DNA from 2 places in the Shewanella sp. KJ2020 genome. Region 2 is predicted to be linked to the other one. Evidence: predicted binding sites of a transcription regulator. Region 2 holds the regulator's gene; the other holds the start of a gene.
What was found. The regulator sigma-54, encoded in region 2, starts transcription at its own class of promoters, with help from an activator protein. The targets are predictions, from matches to a motif close to GTTGGCACGNNNNTNGNNT.
Positions count from the first base shown of each region.

Region 1: the regulator sigma-54 is predicted to act here: its motif matches at 3,844-3,862, upstream of MJO46_RS18545 (flagellar assembly protein FlgT).

Region 1 covers NZ_JAKUKD010000032.1:139,374-147,591, forward strand. The annotation lists gene MJO46_RS18525 (UDP-N-acetylglucosamine 4,6-dehydratase) at 1-680, opposite strand, end outside; gene MJO46_RS18530 (hypothetical protein) at 854-1,123, opposite strand; gene MJO46_RS18535 (motility associated factor glycosyltransferase family protein) at 1,120-2,418, opposite strand; tRNA gene MJO46_RS18540 (tRNA-Arg) at 2,469-2,544, opposite strand; gene MJO46_RS18545 (flagellar assembly protein FlgT) at 2,600-3,766, opposite strand; gene MJO46_RS18550 (FlgO family outer membrane protein) at 4,053-4,685, shown strand; gene MJO46_RS18555 (LPP20 family lipoprotein) at 4,682-5,131, shown strand; gene MJO46_RS18560 (flagella synthesis protein FlgN) at 5,286-5,711, opposite strand; gene flgM (flagellar biosynthesis anti-sigma factor FlgM) at 5,714-6,037, opposite strand; gene flgA (flagellar basal body P-ring formation chaperone FlgA) at 6,113-6,820, opposite strand; gene MJO46_RS18575 (chemotaxis protein CheV) at 7,026-7,946, shown strand; gene MJO46_RS18580 (protein-glutamate O-methyltransferase CheR) at 8,052-8,218, shown strand, end outside.
Region 2 covers NZ_JAKUKD010000014.1:12,658-20,875, reverse strand. The annotation lists gene MJO46_RS08785 (molybdate ABC transporter substrate-binding protein) at 1-31, shown strand, start outside; gene mgtE (magnesium transporter) at 183-1,547, opposite strand; gene MJO46_RS08775 (HPr family phosphocarrier protein) at 1,765-2,040, opposite strand; gene rapZ (RNase adapter RapZ) at 2,027-2,881, opposite strand; gene ptsN (PTS IIA-like nitrogen regulatory protein PtsN) at 2,878-3,321, opposite strand; gene hpf (ribosome hibernation promoting factor) at 3,324-3,611, opposite strand; gene MJO46_RS08755 (RNA polymerase factor sigma-54) at 3,640-5,115, opposite strand; gene lptB (LPS export ABC transporter ATP-binding protein) at 5,223-5,954, opposite strand; gene lptA (lipopolysaccharide transport periplasmic protein LptA) at 5,951-6,508, opposite strand; gene lptC (LPS export ABC transporter periplasmic protein LptC) at 6,495-7,055, opposite strand; gene kdsC (3-deoxy-manno-octulosonate-8-phosphatase KdsC) at 7,052-7,603, opposite strand; gene MJO46_RS08730 (KpsF/GutQ family sugar-phosphate isomerase) at 7,603-8,218, opposite strand, start outside.

The DNA.
Region 1 (8,218 bases), on a different contig from region 2:
ACATCTGTTGGCGCAACTATGGGTTGTTGTTTCAACATTCGTTGGTTAAAGCTATGCAGTAAAGAACCATCGGAAAAGGCAACATTGGCAAACCGTGCAGTAGAAATAGCCAACTGTTCACTGCCGCGCATCAAAAACATTTCCATGATACGTTTTGATGCCCCCATCATATTCACAGGGTTCGCCGCTTTATCGGTAGAAACACAAAAATATTTTTTAACACCATTGGCAATCGATTGCTTAATCGTTTTGTCAGTATTAAGAATATTGACGTTAATCATGCGCATCAAGGTGAAGGGGTCTTTCTCGCTTCTCACATGCTTAAGTGCAGAGAGATTAAGGACATAATCATACTGGCCATCGCTAGCGATGAAAGCTTCGTATTCAATGGAGTCGACATCAAGGGCAAACGTTTGAAAGTCACCCGCAATATAGCCAAAGGAGCTACGTATATCCCTGACCAGCTCGGCTAAGTTATTCTCACTGAGATCGACAACATGCAACTTGAGCGGAGAGCGTTTAAAGATTTCTTTAACAACCGCTTGACCAATAGAGCCAGCGCCACCGATAACGAGAAAACGTGAGCGATTGACCTCTTGATTTAACAAGGGATTATGATGGCTGATGTCTGATACGAAAAGTGCGCTCTCCCTTCCTATCAATTTCAAAATGTCCGTCATTGGGGATCCTATTGGTGTTGGATATGCTTATGCCACATTGAGCCAGAAAATCTAAGTTACTATACAAAGAACTAAATTTTATCTTATTTTTGTATTCAGATGATGAATCTAGTTCGACTTACGGCATAAAATAAATGCAAAAAATGGACCAGATTACTATAAGTGCGGTGTGATTATTGTTTAAAAGACGCTTTTAAAAGCAGAGGTAAGTCATATTCAAGACTGTCAGCCAAAGCAAGCCAGTCGTGGCGTTCTTGTTCTGCAAGCATCTCACGAAATAATTGTGCAACAGCCACTGCATTTGTTAGTTCCGGCAGCAGGGGGGTAAGCTGGTCTATACAATGAGCAAAATCATGTGAACCATCGGCTTCATAGCCTAATCGAAACTTACTAGCAGTAGATATTAATTTCATGGTGAGTATGTCAATTGGTTTATTATTCATGACTTACACTCCTGATATGGAGCGCCATTAATGGTGGCGCCATCTAAGCTTGCATTATAAAATTTCACATGTGGTTTAGAATAAATATAATTTTCTAATGCTAGTAAATATCCACGAAAACTAAGATCAGTTGCAACTTTTTCCCCATAACCATTCATTACCCAGTGTTTTTTTGCATGGGCTATAGATATGCCCAACTCACCGTCTTGCCAGAAGGCGTGAGTCTTATTATGCGGATAACTAAAATCGCAACCGAATAAGATAATAGTTTGACTTTTTAGGTGTACCGCTAAATCTATGGCAGGGTGAATTACGCTGCCATTAGTAAATAAGCGTAATTTAGGAGCTAGTTGGTATAACTCATCATAGACTTGACTCAGCGAATAGGCGGCAAAACGTTGTCCAGGCCACCATTGCAATACATCCTGTCGTGACTTGGGGAAATAGACTAGTTTCACACTGGTGGGGATGTTGTCTGGTAATAGCTGTCGTGATATATGTTGATCTAGACTAACAACAATATCAGGGATAATATTTTCATTGAGTAACGCTTTTAATGCGGTGTCAACACTAATCATTAGTGGCCTAGTCGACTCTGGTAACGCCCGTTGCACCCTCAGATAAGTGTAATGTTGCTCTAATGTTGGGCCTGTAGCTATAACTAAGGTCTTATTAGGCTGGTAGTAGGAACTTAAATCGGCAGCATCACTGTCTTTTTTTATTGTAGCAAGATTTTCTATCATCCGTTGCTTAAGCTTAGCATCAACATTGTTATGCTTTTTATTGGCATAGGTAATGTTATTATTAAATGCGAGTAAGTCACGCAGCCTAGCATTTTCATCACTGCTCAGTAATAATTCAGGTGTAATCGCGATATAGTGTTGCGGTAATCGGTTTTGTTGAGGCTGATATTCCAGTTCTAGGCGTTGATCGCTTAACCATTCTCTTTGATCGGTGTAAGTCAATAATAGGGCAAACAGATTCACGTTAAGCAGACATATGTTAATGCGTTTTATAGTAGAGTTTTGTACGAGAATTGTGGGTACATCACCCATACCGACGCCATAAACCGTGGCCCTGCTATAATTTCTTGGCAATTGACCAATTAAAAGCTGTGCTTCTGCAATACGGTTATGACGACTACTTAACTGGATACCATTAACGCTAATGGTTTGCTCACGACCTTGCACTAAATGGGCATTTAAATCTGAGACTGAAGCAGTTTTGAGTATCTGACTTAGTAATGGCCAACGTCTGTGTATAACTTCTAAATTGTCATCAAAAAGTACAGTCATTAACGGTATCCTTGAAAGTATTTTTAAATTATCAAGAGAAGCCTGCGAACTGGTCTCTCCACAGGGACTCGAACCCCGATCGGCCGCTTAGGAGGCGGCTGCTCTATCCTGTTGAGCTATGAAGAGACGATAGTGATTATACTGGTTTTATCTCTGATTAAAAGGCTTATGATTTAATTGGTTAAATCTTAAGCGCGATGTCGTTTATCTGTACATTATAAGCCGCATTTTGGTCTACGAGTACGGCGGTGGCGCTTTCTTCGCTCACTTGTTCAATTTTTACTGTAGCGCGGCTTTTTGTTGCTATGGCGCGCATTTCATTGAGCCTGTCGGGTAAATTTTGCTGTAAAACGATCTGGAACTTATCCCCGACACGAATACCGTGTTTGCGGCCTAAGTTTATGATGATCCTATCGGCTTGGTGGCTGACAACTTGACCGAGTAGCGGTCGGCAATTGAGTGTGTTGTCTAGATCTCGAGTTGTCTCTTGCATTAACTGGTTGATATTCCTACCATAGGCCGAGCGCCAGAATTTATCGCTGTTAGGGGAGACTATGGCTTGCTCTTCAAATTCCCAGGGGGCCGAAGTGCTATAGGTTTTGCTCCAGACAGTTTCTCCACTGATCCCGTGGTAGAGGGCGAGTTTAAATTGGAACTGCCTCTGCGGGACTTCATCCCACCATCCCATAAAGGTCGATTTTACTGACTCTGTTGAAATATCAATAACTTGTGGCAATAAAATATATTGGCTGTCGGTGATCTCACTCAACCAGCTTGGTAGTCGATAACCGCGGACGTCGGTTAATTCTTGGTCGATATCGAGTCTTTCTGTGGCATGCAAGTGGGTAAAACTGGTGGAGGAATAGCCATCGATGCTATTGGCGAGTTTTTCGGAGATAGCTTCTTCAAATCCTGACAGTTGCCCATATCTTAGCTGTGCTCGATCTTTCATTTGCGCCTGCGGGATGAGGATTGCCGCCTTGAGTTGCCCTGCCGGGCATTGCTGAGACGGATCATCATTTAAATCGAGCCTGAGTGAGACATAGATTTTGTTGCCTTGGATGCGTTCGCTCACTAGCTGAATACTGATGGCCTGTGCATTGCGGTTTATTGCGAAGTTATTCTGTGTCAGGTTACCGTTCGAGGTTTGCTGCTGACTGGAAATTTGAATACCCGTGCTGAGGGTGGCATAGCTTATCGCTTGGTTAATGGCTTCTTCCCTTGCTTGGGCGATATTGCTATTGGTGATTAAGGCTTCGCCACTGGCTTCAACCCATTCTGCTTTTGCAGGCATAGCGAGCAATGCAAGGCTCCACATAATGTACGAAGCGGATCTTAATATGTGCATCGATGAGTCCTTAACGCTGTGTTGCTGTCAATTTTTAGGAAGTCGGTTTACTGACATTTCCTCTTATCTACCGCTAAAAGCAAATTCTGTGCCTTATTCGATGGGAACTTTAGATAAAGTTTTCGCTGTTTTTGTCGATAAAGTGCGTATACATCGACTATTTCAGTGCAATGTTTAGCTTAATGTTCAGATCAACTCTTAGCTTTGGTCTGAAATTTGCAGTTTTTTATGGCATAAACCTGTGAGTCATACCATTGTCGGTATTTTTATAAATGAGGTAGACCCAATGCTAAAGCAAGTGATCATTCCCCTGACATTATTGATGTTAGGTGGATGCGTAACTCAGCCCGTTGCGCCACCGAAACCTAGCTTAGTGGATGGCAATGGTTTACCGCCAACGGCGATGATCAATCATTTATCCCAACGAATAGTTACTGAATTGGTTAAGCAAAATGATGCATTGCGTTCGGATCAGCCCATAGTCGTCGCGACTCCCGTGTTAGTGGGGGATATGAGCAGCACTAATGCTCTGGCGCAGCAGCTACAACAGGGGCTGATGACATCCTTACATCAGTTTCAATTCAATGTGGTGGATTTGAATTTAGGTGATGGACTGCGGGTGACTGCGGATGGGGACTTTATTTTGACGCGGGACTGGCAAAAACTGTCGTCAAATCTTCCCGTGGAGCATCTTCTGGTGTCTACCATGAGCCTCACAACGAATGGCATGGCAATTAATGCGCGTATTGTGAATGTGAGTAATAACCGTGTGGTTTCAACTTCACAGACTTTTGTGACACAAAAAGAACTTGGCAATTATATGCAGCTATCGGAGCAAGTGATCTCGCAGGATGGCATCTTATATCGTCAGGCGAGCCCTGGTATGAATGAAGTGCGTGTGTTAGGAGATGGAAAATGAAACGCTACCTATTACTGGTGATGGTGCTGTTAATCGGCGGCTGTGCAACCCAAGATAAATATGTACAGTGGGAAGATGTTCCGCCGCCCAGTTTCCCTAAGTTGACTGCTATTGGTTATGCGCCATTAGCGACCCAACCTGCGAAGGAACAGTCACAAAAAGTGCTGATGGCGATGCAAGCCTCTAAAATTGTCGCTTATCGTGAATTAGCCGAACAAGTCTACGGTCAAAACATTACTGCCAACAGCAGTGTGAGTGATTGGATGTTGACTGACGATAATGTTAAAGCGTCGGTTTCTGGGCTGATCCGTGGTGCGCGAGTCGTAAAGAGCTATCCGGCAGGTGAGCATTATGTTACTGAATTAGAACTTGATTTTGCTAAGGTATGGCAGTTGTATCAACAACAGAGCCGTCCACAGCGGATTAAAGAAGTGACTTACTTTTAGCAAAACGGTAACGACAGGACGTTAACACTAGCAGGACGTTAACACTAGTACGGTAAATCGAATTCGATAACCAAAGAAAAGCCGCACATCTGTGCGGCTTTTCTTTGGCATTGCCATGGGAATATTTCAAAAAAGCTGGAAAGAAGGGGGCTTATCACGCCTTTAAGTCATTGCCTAAACTCGAAATGGTCGAGGTTTTGCCTTTATCGTTATAGGTGAGGCTAGTGGCATTTCGGCTGGCTTGTAGCGCTTGGGCGAAACGATTTAGGCTCGCTAAATTCATTTCTATCAGACTGGCATTCTGGGCGTTTAATTCTTTGCATTCAGCTAAGGCTTCTTTAATCGCCGCCATTTTATGGGTCAGTTCCCTCTGCTGAGTCAGCAGGGGTTTATCGCTATGTTGGGCGATAAGGTTATCGTTTGCTTGAAGGTCTTTAAGGCAGTTGGATTTTTCAGTGGCAAGCGACAATAGCAAATCGGCGTTTTGGTCAACCAAAGCGCCTTTTTCCTTGAGTATTATTTGCTTAAGAACAGCCAAATGGGCTTGTTGTAAATCAACCAGTTTAGCTATTTCAGTCATAGTTACTCTTTATTAAGGTCATTTAACTCAGCTTCAAAGCTGGCGATATTAGCGGCTAATTTTTCGGGATCGATTTTATAGCGGCCCTCGGCAATGGCTTGTTTAATTTCGGCCACTTTCTTTTGGTCGACTTCAGGTAAGCTTGCCATTTTAGTTTGAGCTCCTTGTAATTGCTGAGCTTGAGCTGTAATGACAACTGAGTCGCTTCTTTGTGGTGGCGAAGATTTAGCTGCCACCTGCGCAGACTGTTCGCTGCTTGTCTTTGTTGTACCTGAACGTACTTGCGAAGTGGTTCCGGTGTTGAGTTTGCTAATATCAATTGCCATGTTAGGCTCCAGCGTCGGGTATACGGGATTTCTTAACTGGGGTATCGGCAGCTTACAGAAAAGCTTTAGCGTATTTTACATTCTAACTTCAACTTCGCCAATGCCTATGACTATAGCATCTAATTCTTTGTTTGAACTGCTATTTTTAACTCTTATTTGGTCACCTTTATTGCCATCCTGCAGGGCTTCGCCCATTGTTTTTAATACTAAAGAACTAGAGCGTGCATAAATAGAGACGGCATCATTCTTACAGACAAAGCAAAGATTATTGGCAAAGATAGGAGAGTTTTTGGCAACTCGGCGCTTAACGCGCACTCCAGAAAGTTGGCTAGGATCATCAAATTGCATTCCACGTAAACTATTTTGATCTACATATTGCACTTCAATTTGACTTGGGTTGATAAGCTCCCCTGGTGCCAAGGTTTGTGTTGCAACGACGACTGGAAATAAAATATCCACGCGAACCGAGATAAATATTTGCCAAGGATAGGCAAGATCCGGCGTATCACAACTGACTTTGACTGTGTTGTTCCGGTTGATTTCACGTTCCGTCGCCATTTCGACTTTAATGGGGGTGTTGCAGACTGACGGCAACATTCGTTCATCAATCGCTTGGGGGGCGATATTCACTTTTGCATTGTCGGGTGGCGATATTTTTTCACGAATAAGGACTTTAGCTAATTCGGATATCGCCGATATGGTAGGCACAGTGGGCTCTGCCGAAGCGGTTATTGGCATTAACGTGGCGATAAGACTCAAAAAACAGACTAAATTTACTTTCATAATGAAGAGACTAGCTTGTAACGCCAGAATGCACCTATACTTTTACCAAGTTCGAAGCTGATGATACCTGTTTAACCTAGGGATCGGTGTCAGAAGTTTGACTCAGGTTCGACCGTATTTATCGATAATAAGATGTAAGCAATTAATATGCCTATACTCAAACGAGTCTTAGGGACGTACATAAACAGAGCAACAAGGCAGAGTTATGTCGAGTATTCTTGATTCAGTCAATAAACGAACCCAGCTCGTTGGTCAAAACCGTTTAGAACTTTTGTTATTTAAGTTGAATGGCCGTCAACGGTTCGGAATTAACGTGTTTAAGGTGAAAGAAGTCTTGCAGTGCCCGCCACTGACCGCTTTGCCTAAACTTAACCCCTATGTTAAAGGCGTCGCTCACATCCGTGGAACCACCATTTCAGTGATCGATTTGAGTGCTGCCACCGGTGGCCGTCCACTCGCCAATACGGAAAATTGTTTTATTATTATTTCGGAATATAACCGCAGTGTTCAGGGTTTTTTGGTCAGTTCGGTTGAGCGCATCATCAACATGAACTGGGAGGCCATCATGCCGCCGCCCCAAGGTGCGGGTCGTTACTCTTATCTAACCGCAGTGACTGAGATAGAGGGCGAACTTGTTGAAATCCTTGATGTAGAAAAGATATTAGATGAAATTTCGCCAGTCAAAACGGCGATCAGTGAGGAATTGAACGAGCAGTTAACCTTAGATAGAACACAACACTATCACATTATGGTTATCGATGATTCGGCTGTTGCCCGTAAGCAAATTATCCGTTCGCTGGAGTCATTGAATCTACAAATCGATACGGCAAAAGATGGCCGCGAAGCTTTGGACAAGTTAAAAGCCATCGCCAGTGAAATGAATAATGTGGCGGATGAGATCCCGCTGATTATTTCAGATATTGAAATGCCCGAAATGGACGGTTACACCTTAACCGCCGAAATTCGAGACGATCCTAAGCTCAAAAATATTAAAGTGGTGCTACATACCTCTTTAAGTGGGGTGTTCAACCAAGCAATGGTGCAGAAAGTGGGTGCCAATGACTTTATTGCAAAATTTAACCCCGATGAGTTAGCTGCGGCAGTGAACAAACACCTAAGTTTGTAAGTGATTGAGTATGGGTTAGTGTGTAGTTGAGCTTTACGCTATAATCTAGCCCTTATAACATGATGGTTTTGCACTGATTTTGGTGCTTGCTATAGGATCTAGGACGTGAATGTGCCAAATAAATCACTCGCTGAGGCTGAATATAATCAATTTAGGTTGTTCCTAGAACAACACAGCGGCATTGTACTGGGTGAAAATAAGCAATACCTAGTGCGCAGTCGTCTTGCTCCTTTGATGGGAAAATATAATCTTCCCTCTTTGTCTGATGTGGT
Region 2 (8,218 bases):
CAGCTATGGTTTTCAGCCCCCTAAAAAATAGTTTTATTTCGGTTTTCGGCGGGATAAAAAACGGCACCGAAAGGGTGCCGTTTTTGTTATTAGTTCAAATTGTCAGTGCATCAGTGCATCAGTGCATCAGTGCATCAGTGCATCAGTGCATCAGTGCATTAGTGCATTAGTGCATTAGTGCATCAATTCATCAGGTACAGCGTTGCTAAACCGAGGAAGGCGAATAAGCCGATCACATCGGTGACTGTGGTGAGTACCATGCCGCCAGCGAGTGCAGGATCGATTTTAAGTCGTTTTAATATTAATGGAATACTCGCGCCTGCAAGCCCAGCAATGGTCATATTGATCAGCATGGCACCACCGATCAGGCTGGCGAGTGCTAAGTCATCCTTCCAGAAGAGTACCGCGATAAATACCAGAATCGACCACATCAAACCATTGAGGAAACCAATGGCGAGTTCTTTGCCGATCAGCCAGCGGGCGTTACTTTGGCCTATATGCCCAAGGGCAATACCGCGGATAACGAGTGCGAGGGTTTGATTGCCTGCCACACCACCCATGCTTGGAACTATGGTCATTAAAATCGCGATGGTGGCAAATTGCTCGATTGTTCCCTCAAACATATTACTGACCGAAGCGGCGAGCAGGGCGGCGAACAGATTAATCGTCAACCAGAGTGAGCGGCGAAAGGTACTTTTAAGCACTGGGGCGAAGGTGTCCTCGTCGTCGTCCATCCCCGCCATTCCCATCATGGAATGCTCGGCATCTTCACGGATCACATCGACCACGTCGTCAATAGTGATACGCCCGAGTAACTTGCCCTCGCTATCCACCACGGGCGCAGAAACCCAGTCATGGCGTTCGAACAACTGCGCGACTTCACTGTCGGGCATGTTAACGGGAATACTCTCGATATCCGTGTCGATAATGCTGCTGATATGGGTGTTGGGATCGCAGGTAAGCAGATCGGCAAGCCTAACACCGCCGAGCACTTTGTCCTGTTTATTGACGACATATAAGGTATCTGTGGTATCGGGCAGACTGCCACGTTGGCGCAGATAACGCAGTACAACGTCGATATTGACATCGGGCCTGAGCGTCACAGTATCTGTGTTCATTAGGCTGCCCGCGGTTTCATCCGGGTAAGACAGTGCTTGTTCAACACGCTGACGATTTTGCTGGCTCATGGATTGCAACACTTGCTTATACACAGTGTCTGGCAAACTGCGCAGAATATAGGCGAGATCGTCAGTGTCCATGCTGGCGGTCGCCTTAGCGACTCGTTCTGGGCTCATGGCGCTGATCAAGGGATCTTTTAGTTCTTCGCTCAACTCATCGAGAATATCGCCTAACAGTTCTTGGTCAATCAGTTGCCACAGCACTTGCCTCGCCTTTGGGGGCGAAGATTCGAGGATAAGGGCGATATCGGAAGGGGCCATGTTTTGCAGCATTTGCCGCACATGGACAAACATACCGCTACTCAGAGCTTGACTCAGTTGGTCGAGGCGTTGCCCTACTTGATGGCTGTCAGAAGCTTCTACGGGCATTTATCCTCCATTGCATTGTGAACCTGTGGCCTACCAGTTTTGGAACTTCAACCATGTTGAGCAGATATCTGGTAAAAGAACAAAAGTATCATATTGTAATTGAGCGGGATGGATAAGGTCGAGTGACAAATGAAGTTGGTGAGAATTGATTTCAACTCATTGAAATAAAAAATGAAATGTAAGCTAAGATATTACTAGTAACCCCTAAATTCTAGGGTTAGCAAGCTTCGTCAAACTTAGCGTCAATGAGCGCACAAATGGCATCGAGGGCGGGCGCGGCATCTGGGCCTTCGGCAATCAGCTTAATGGTTTTGCCCTTACCGGTTTCGAGCATCAATAAACCCAGTACACTGGCGGCTGAGGCCTGTTTATCACCTTGGATTAACGTGATAGTCGCATCAAACTCCGATGCCAGCACCACCAATTTAGTGGCGGCGCGGGCGTGTAAACCGAGTTTATTGCAAATGGTGACTTGGCGCTCAAGCTTTGGCATGGCTCAACTCTCGATGACGCGCATTCACTTTATGTTTGCCATTGCTAAAACGTTTGGCGAGCTGCTCGGCGACATAAACCGACCTGTGTTGTCCACCCGTACAGCCGATCGCTATGGTCAGATAGCTACGGTTATTACGCTCTAAGTGGGGTAACCAAGTTTCGAGTAAGTTCTCGATTTGCCAGATGAATTTATTGACCAGTGGCTGGCGATTTAAAAACTCGGCGACGGGTTCATCTAAGCCAGTGAGGGGGCGCAGTTCCGGTTCCCAATGGGGATTTGGCAGAAAGCGCACATCGAACATAAAGTCGGCTTCGGTGGGCATGCCGTGCTTAAAACCAAAGGACTCGAAGTTGATCACTAATTCCTTATCGACACTGCCGAGCAAAATCTGCCTGACCTGATCGCTTAACTCATAGATATTCAAGTTCGATGTATCTATGTAGTGATCCATTTGCTGCGATAGGGGTTCGAGCAGTTTGCCTTCAAGCTTAATGGCTTCTTGCAGTGAAACACGGCTCTTAGATAAAGGATGTAAGCGGCGGGTCTCGCTATAGCGTTTAAGCAGTATCTTATCGCTAGAATTGAGGAAGAAGCTGGTTAGCTCCGTGCCCTCGGGAAGATTGGCAAGCTGTTTAACCAGCACTTTATCTTGCTCAGGCAGGTTACGCACGTCGACACTGATGGCGACGAGATCGTTACTGCCCTTGAGCTGTTCAAGCAGGCTGCCAATCAAAGGCAAGGGGAGATTATCAACACAATAGTAGCCGAGATCTTCAAGCACTCTTAGTGCGACAGATTTGCCTGAGCCCGAGCGCCCTGACACTATGACCAGTTTCATCCAGTGATTACCTGATAGAGTTCCGTTTCATCATGCGTCTTGCGCAATTGTTTCAATACTTGTTTGTCGCTGAGCTTTTCGGCCATACAGGACAAAGTGCTTAAATGCTGCTGACATTGATCCGCAGGTACGAGCAATGCAAATAAAATATCGACAGGTTGCTTATCGATAGCATCGAAGGCTATCGGCTCCTCACATTTTACGAGTATCGCAATGGGTTGTGTTATATCGGTTAATCGACCATGTGGAATGGCGATACCGTTACCTATACCTGTGCTCCCCATCTTTTCGCGCGCCACAAGGCTTTCGAATATCTCTTGAGATGAGAGGGTAGGGTACTGGGCAGCGGCTAAGTCACTGATGAGTTCCAGTACCTTTTTCTTACTGCCCGGAGTGGCGCAGGTAGTGCACTCCGGCCGCAGTATGGTACAAAGTTCCATGGTTAGTGTTTTGTTAACTTCTCTTTGTGTTTAATAACCTGACGGTCAAGTTTGTCTATCAGGACGTCTATGGCAGCATACATGTCTGCATGCTCTGAAGTTGCAAAAACTTCACCACCGGTGAGGTTAATTCTCGCTTCGGCAATTTGTTGCATTTTCTCAACATTGAGCACAACGTGCACATTATTGATCTGTTCGAAATGACGTTCAAGTTTTGAAAACTTTTCCTCTACATATGCCCGTAACGATTCAGTAATCTCTATATGGTGTCCACTTAGGTTTATTTGCATAGAAACGTCCTCCGATATCCACTGTAGGCTATAAACTTTTACGCTGATTAGAAGGGGGAATAAGCATAGCTTCTCGATACTTCGCAATGGTTCTGCGGGCTACGTTTATCCCCTGTTCTGCCAGAAGTTGTGCCATCTTGCTGTCGCTTAATGGTTTTTTCTGGTTTTCCGCGGCAACCAGTTTCTTGATGAAGGCCCTGATTGCGGTGGATGAGCACTCGCCGCCATCGTCAGTCCCGACATGGCTTGAGAAGAAGTATTTTAGTTCAAAAAGTCCCTTAGGGGTATGCATGTATTTTTGGGTGGTCACCCGAGAAATGGTGGACTCATGCATTTCAACGGCTTCGGCAATATCATTGAGTACCATTGGCTTCATCGCTTCTTCACCGTATTCGAAGAAACCTTGCTGATATTGGACGATACAGTTCGCCACCTTGAGCAGGGTCTCGTTACGGCTCTCTAAGCTCTTGATAAACCATTTAGCCTCTTGCAGATGGCCGCGGATAAACTGGCTATCGGCTTGGCTCTTAGTGCTGCGTGCCATAGCTGCATATTGCTGATTGACATTGATTTTTGGCATGCAGTCTGGGTTTAGCTCCACCACCCAACGGCCATTTTTCTTTGATACTGACACATCGGGGATGACATATTCTTCATCCACTGGGGTGATCAATAAACCCGGACGAGGGTTGAGCGTCTGGATCAGGGCAATGCCGTCCCTTAATTCATCTTCTTTGAGTCTTGTCTTACGCATTAACAGTCTAAAATCACGGGCGGCGATCAGATCTAAATGATCTCTGATCAACATGCGGGCATTTTCGAGATGCGGTGTATCGGGCGAAAAATGGGATAGCTGGATAAGCAGACATTCGCTTAAATCCCTCGCGGCCACGCCAACGGGGTCGAAGTGTTGAATGCGTTTAAGCACGGCCTCTACTTCATCTAGTTCAATTTCTGGATTGCCCATGGCTTCGAGAATATCTTCGGTGCTTTGGGTGAGATAACCTTGATCGTCGATGGCATCAATAATGGCGGTGGCGATCGCTAAATCGGTTTCAGAAAAGGGCGTGAGGTTCTTTTGCCATTCTAAATGTTCGTATAGGCCTTCGCTGGTTTCACCTTGGAAGGGCATATCGTCTTCACGACTGCCACCTGGACCCGAGTTCGGTGAAGCGGTAAAGACTTCATCCCAAGTGGTATCCATGGGGAGTTCGTCCGGCATAGATTCTTTAGTCAAAGATTCCGCCGTGTCGACCGTGGAGCTATCCTGTTCGGGCGGCAGAGTGCTGGACTCGCTGAAATCGGTATCGGCTAGGGTCTGGTTGCGTTCGCTAGGTGCGTCAAATTGTTCCTCTTCCAGCTCGAGAAGGGGATTAGAGTCTAAGGCTTGCTGGATCTCTTGCTGCAGTTCTAATGACGACAGTTGCAACAGACGAATGGCCTGCTGTAATTGTGGCGTCATAGTTAACTGTTGACCCAGTTTGAGCTGGAGTGACGCTTTCATGTTACCGCTGATCCCTAGGTTATTATTTTAGAATGAGGTCGCTTGTTATCATTATGAAGGGAGCCGGATGATGTTAAATTTAATGGTCATTGGCTCCATTTCAGTAACTATAGCCTGAATTGTTCACCTAAGTACACAGCCCTAACTTGCTGATTGTCTAAGATCTCTGCGGGTGTGCCTTCGGCGATCAGGTTTCCGTGACTCACGATATAGGCATGTTCACATACATCTAATGTTTCGCGCACATTGTGGTCGGTGATCAAGACACCCAGCCCACGGCTCTTAAGTTGCTCGATAATTTTTTTAATATCGATAACTGAAATAGGGTCTACGCCGGCAAAGGGTTCATCGAGCAAAATAAACTTAGGGTTGGCGGCTAATGCGCGGGCAATTTCGACGCGGCGACGTTCGCCGCCCGATAAGGACATGCCCTGGCTATCGCGAATATGGGTGATATGGAACTCTTCGAGCAAGTGTTCCAATTCTTCCTCGCGCTGCTCAGCTTTTAGCTCTTTACGGGTTTGCAGTACCGCCATGATATTGTCGTGCACTGTGAGTTTACGAAAGATGCTGGCTTCCTGTGGCAGGTAACCAATCCCTTTACGGGCACGCAGGTGCATTGGGTCGGCGGTTAAATCGTCATCGTCGATAAAGATATGGCCCTTATCGCTTTTAACTAGCCCGACAACCATGTAGAAAGTGGTTGTTTTGCCGGCACCATTCGGGCCGAGTAGGCCAACGACCTGACCCGTTTTGACCGTTAGGCTGACATCCTTAACGACTTGGCGGCTCTTATAGCTCTTCGCCAGATTTTGTGCTCTTAGGGTGATCTGGGTCATTTAGAATCCTGCTGTTTCTTCACAGGTTTATCCGCCGGGGTTTCTGGCTTGGCATCATCTTGATAGCTTTCGGGCTGGATGATAGTGATCACTCGATCATTGCCGCTGCCCGTGCTTTCGGCGATCAGTTTTTGCTGGGTGATGTTGTAACGGATGAGATTTCCCGTCACTTGGCTACCCGCTTGATCTAGGGAAGCAGAACCCGTCAGCGTTAGGGTGCGAGTCGCCATTTCGTAGCGAATTTCTTTCGCGCTGGCGGAGGCGGGGCGACCATCGTCTAAAATTTGGGTATAAGTTGCAGGATTACCCGTAGCCACCAAAATTTTACTGTTTTCACCCTCTGCCGAAAATGCGCGCAGCTGTTGTGCATTGATTTTAATCGAGCCTTGGGTGACCTCTACCGGGCCAAAGAAGATGATTTGGTTGTTTTTAATATCCGCGGTTTGGCTCACAGCCTTGATTTTCACTTCCTGCTTTAGATCATCCACTTTTGCGAAGGCGCCCATGCTGATTATTAGCATTAGGCTGGCAAGTAATACGTTATTTTGCTTCATAGGTTCCTACTACCTGACTGGTCAATTGCACTTCCTGCGCGTTTAGGTCGGCATAAAGGCCTTGCCCTTGAATGTGAAAATCTTTCCCTGTGACATAAATGATACGGTCCGAGGTCATTATCATAGTATTGAGATCGAGTTCCAGAAAACTGGTGGACAGGGTCTGTATCGGCTCCTGCGAGTTAATGGCATCGATAATAACATTATTTTCTAATACAACCTTGCCAGTATTTTTATTGAGCCGGCCTTGATCTGCCCTGACCTGCCATTGTGCTTTACCTTGGTCGGGGTAGACAAGGTATACGGGTTGCGTGAAGAAGGTTTGGTTTTTTAGCTCATAGTGCTCCATGTGCTTCGCCGTGACACGGCTATTCACTTGGCCCTGATCGTTAAATTCAACACTGTGTAGGTCTTCGATAATGTAATCGGGTCTATCAGTGTTGCTCAAACTGCCATCCGTATCACCCCCACGCTTTTGTTGCACTTGCCAATAGAGGATAAGTGCGGTGCCAAAAAAGGCGATGATGGCGAGGGTCACACGACTCATATACTCATCCCGTGTGCCGTGGTGAACTTATTCTGGCTAAGTAACAGCAAGTCGGTTAATTCCCTGAGTGCGCCGTGACCGCCATTGAGGTTGGTGACAAAATGGGCGTGTTGACGTACGTAGGGATGACCATCGGCGACGCTGACGGCTAGGCCCACCAGATTCATCACTGGCAAATCGACAATATCATCACCTATATAGGCAACTTCTTCAGGTGAGATATTATAGAGTGATAACAGTTCTTCATAGGGGGCTAGTTTATTATCAACTCCTTGATAAATATGAGTAACGCCCAGCGCTGTCATACGGTTTTCAACAATTTTAGATTGACGCCCCGTGATCACGGCTATGTTGAAACCGCTGGTCAACAGTGAGCGCACGCCGTAACCATCACGGGTATGAAAGGCTTTGAGTTCTTCCCCCGAGTTACTTAAATAAATGCGTCCATCGGAAAACACGCCATCGACATCACAGATGAGCAGTTTAATCTTTTGTGCCCTTTGCCAAACATCATCGCTGATGGGGCCGTAAAATCCTTGTTGTGGCATTAAATCACTCCCGCTTTAACCATGTCGAGCATGTTGAGTGCACCGATTGGATGGTGGTCTTTGTCTATCACTATCAGGCCGTTGATATTTTTCGAATCCATCACTTGCAGTGCTTGTGCCGCGAGTACGTTGTCGGTAATTGTGACACAGTTTCGGGTCATGACATCGGCAATCGGTGTGGTGCGCAGATTGACTTGTGCATCAATCACTCGGCGTAAATCACCGTCGGTGAAAATCCCGACCAACTTCTGTTGTTCATCGATAATCGCCGTCATTCCTAGGCCTTTTTTGGAGATTTCATATAGGGCTTCGGTGATGCAAATATCGTGATTAACCAGTGGTAAGTCGTCACCACGGTGCATCACATCGCTGACTTTTAACAACAATTTGCGCCCCAGCGCGCCACCCGGATGGGACATGGCAAAATCTTCCCGGGTAAAGCCTTTGGCCTGAAGCAGGGCTATAGCGATAGCATCACCCATCACTAAGGTTGCAGTGGTACTCGATGTTGGGGCAAGCCCGAGTGGGCAGGCTTCTTCCGGCACTTCAATACATAAATGAATTTTAGCTAAGCGCGCCATATTGGAATCAGGTTTACCTGTCATGGCGATGACG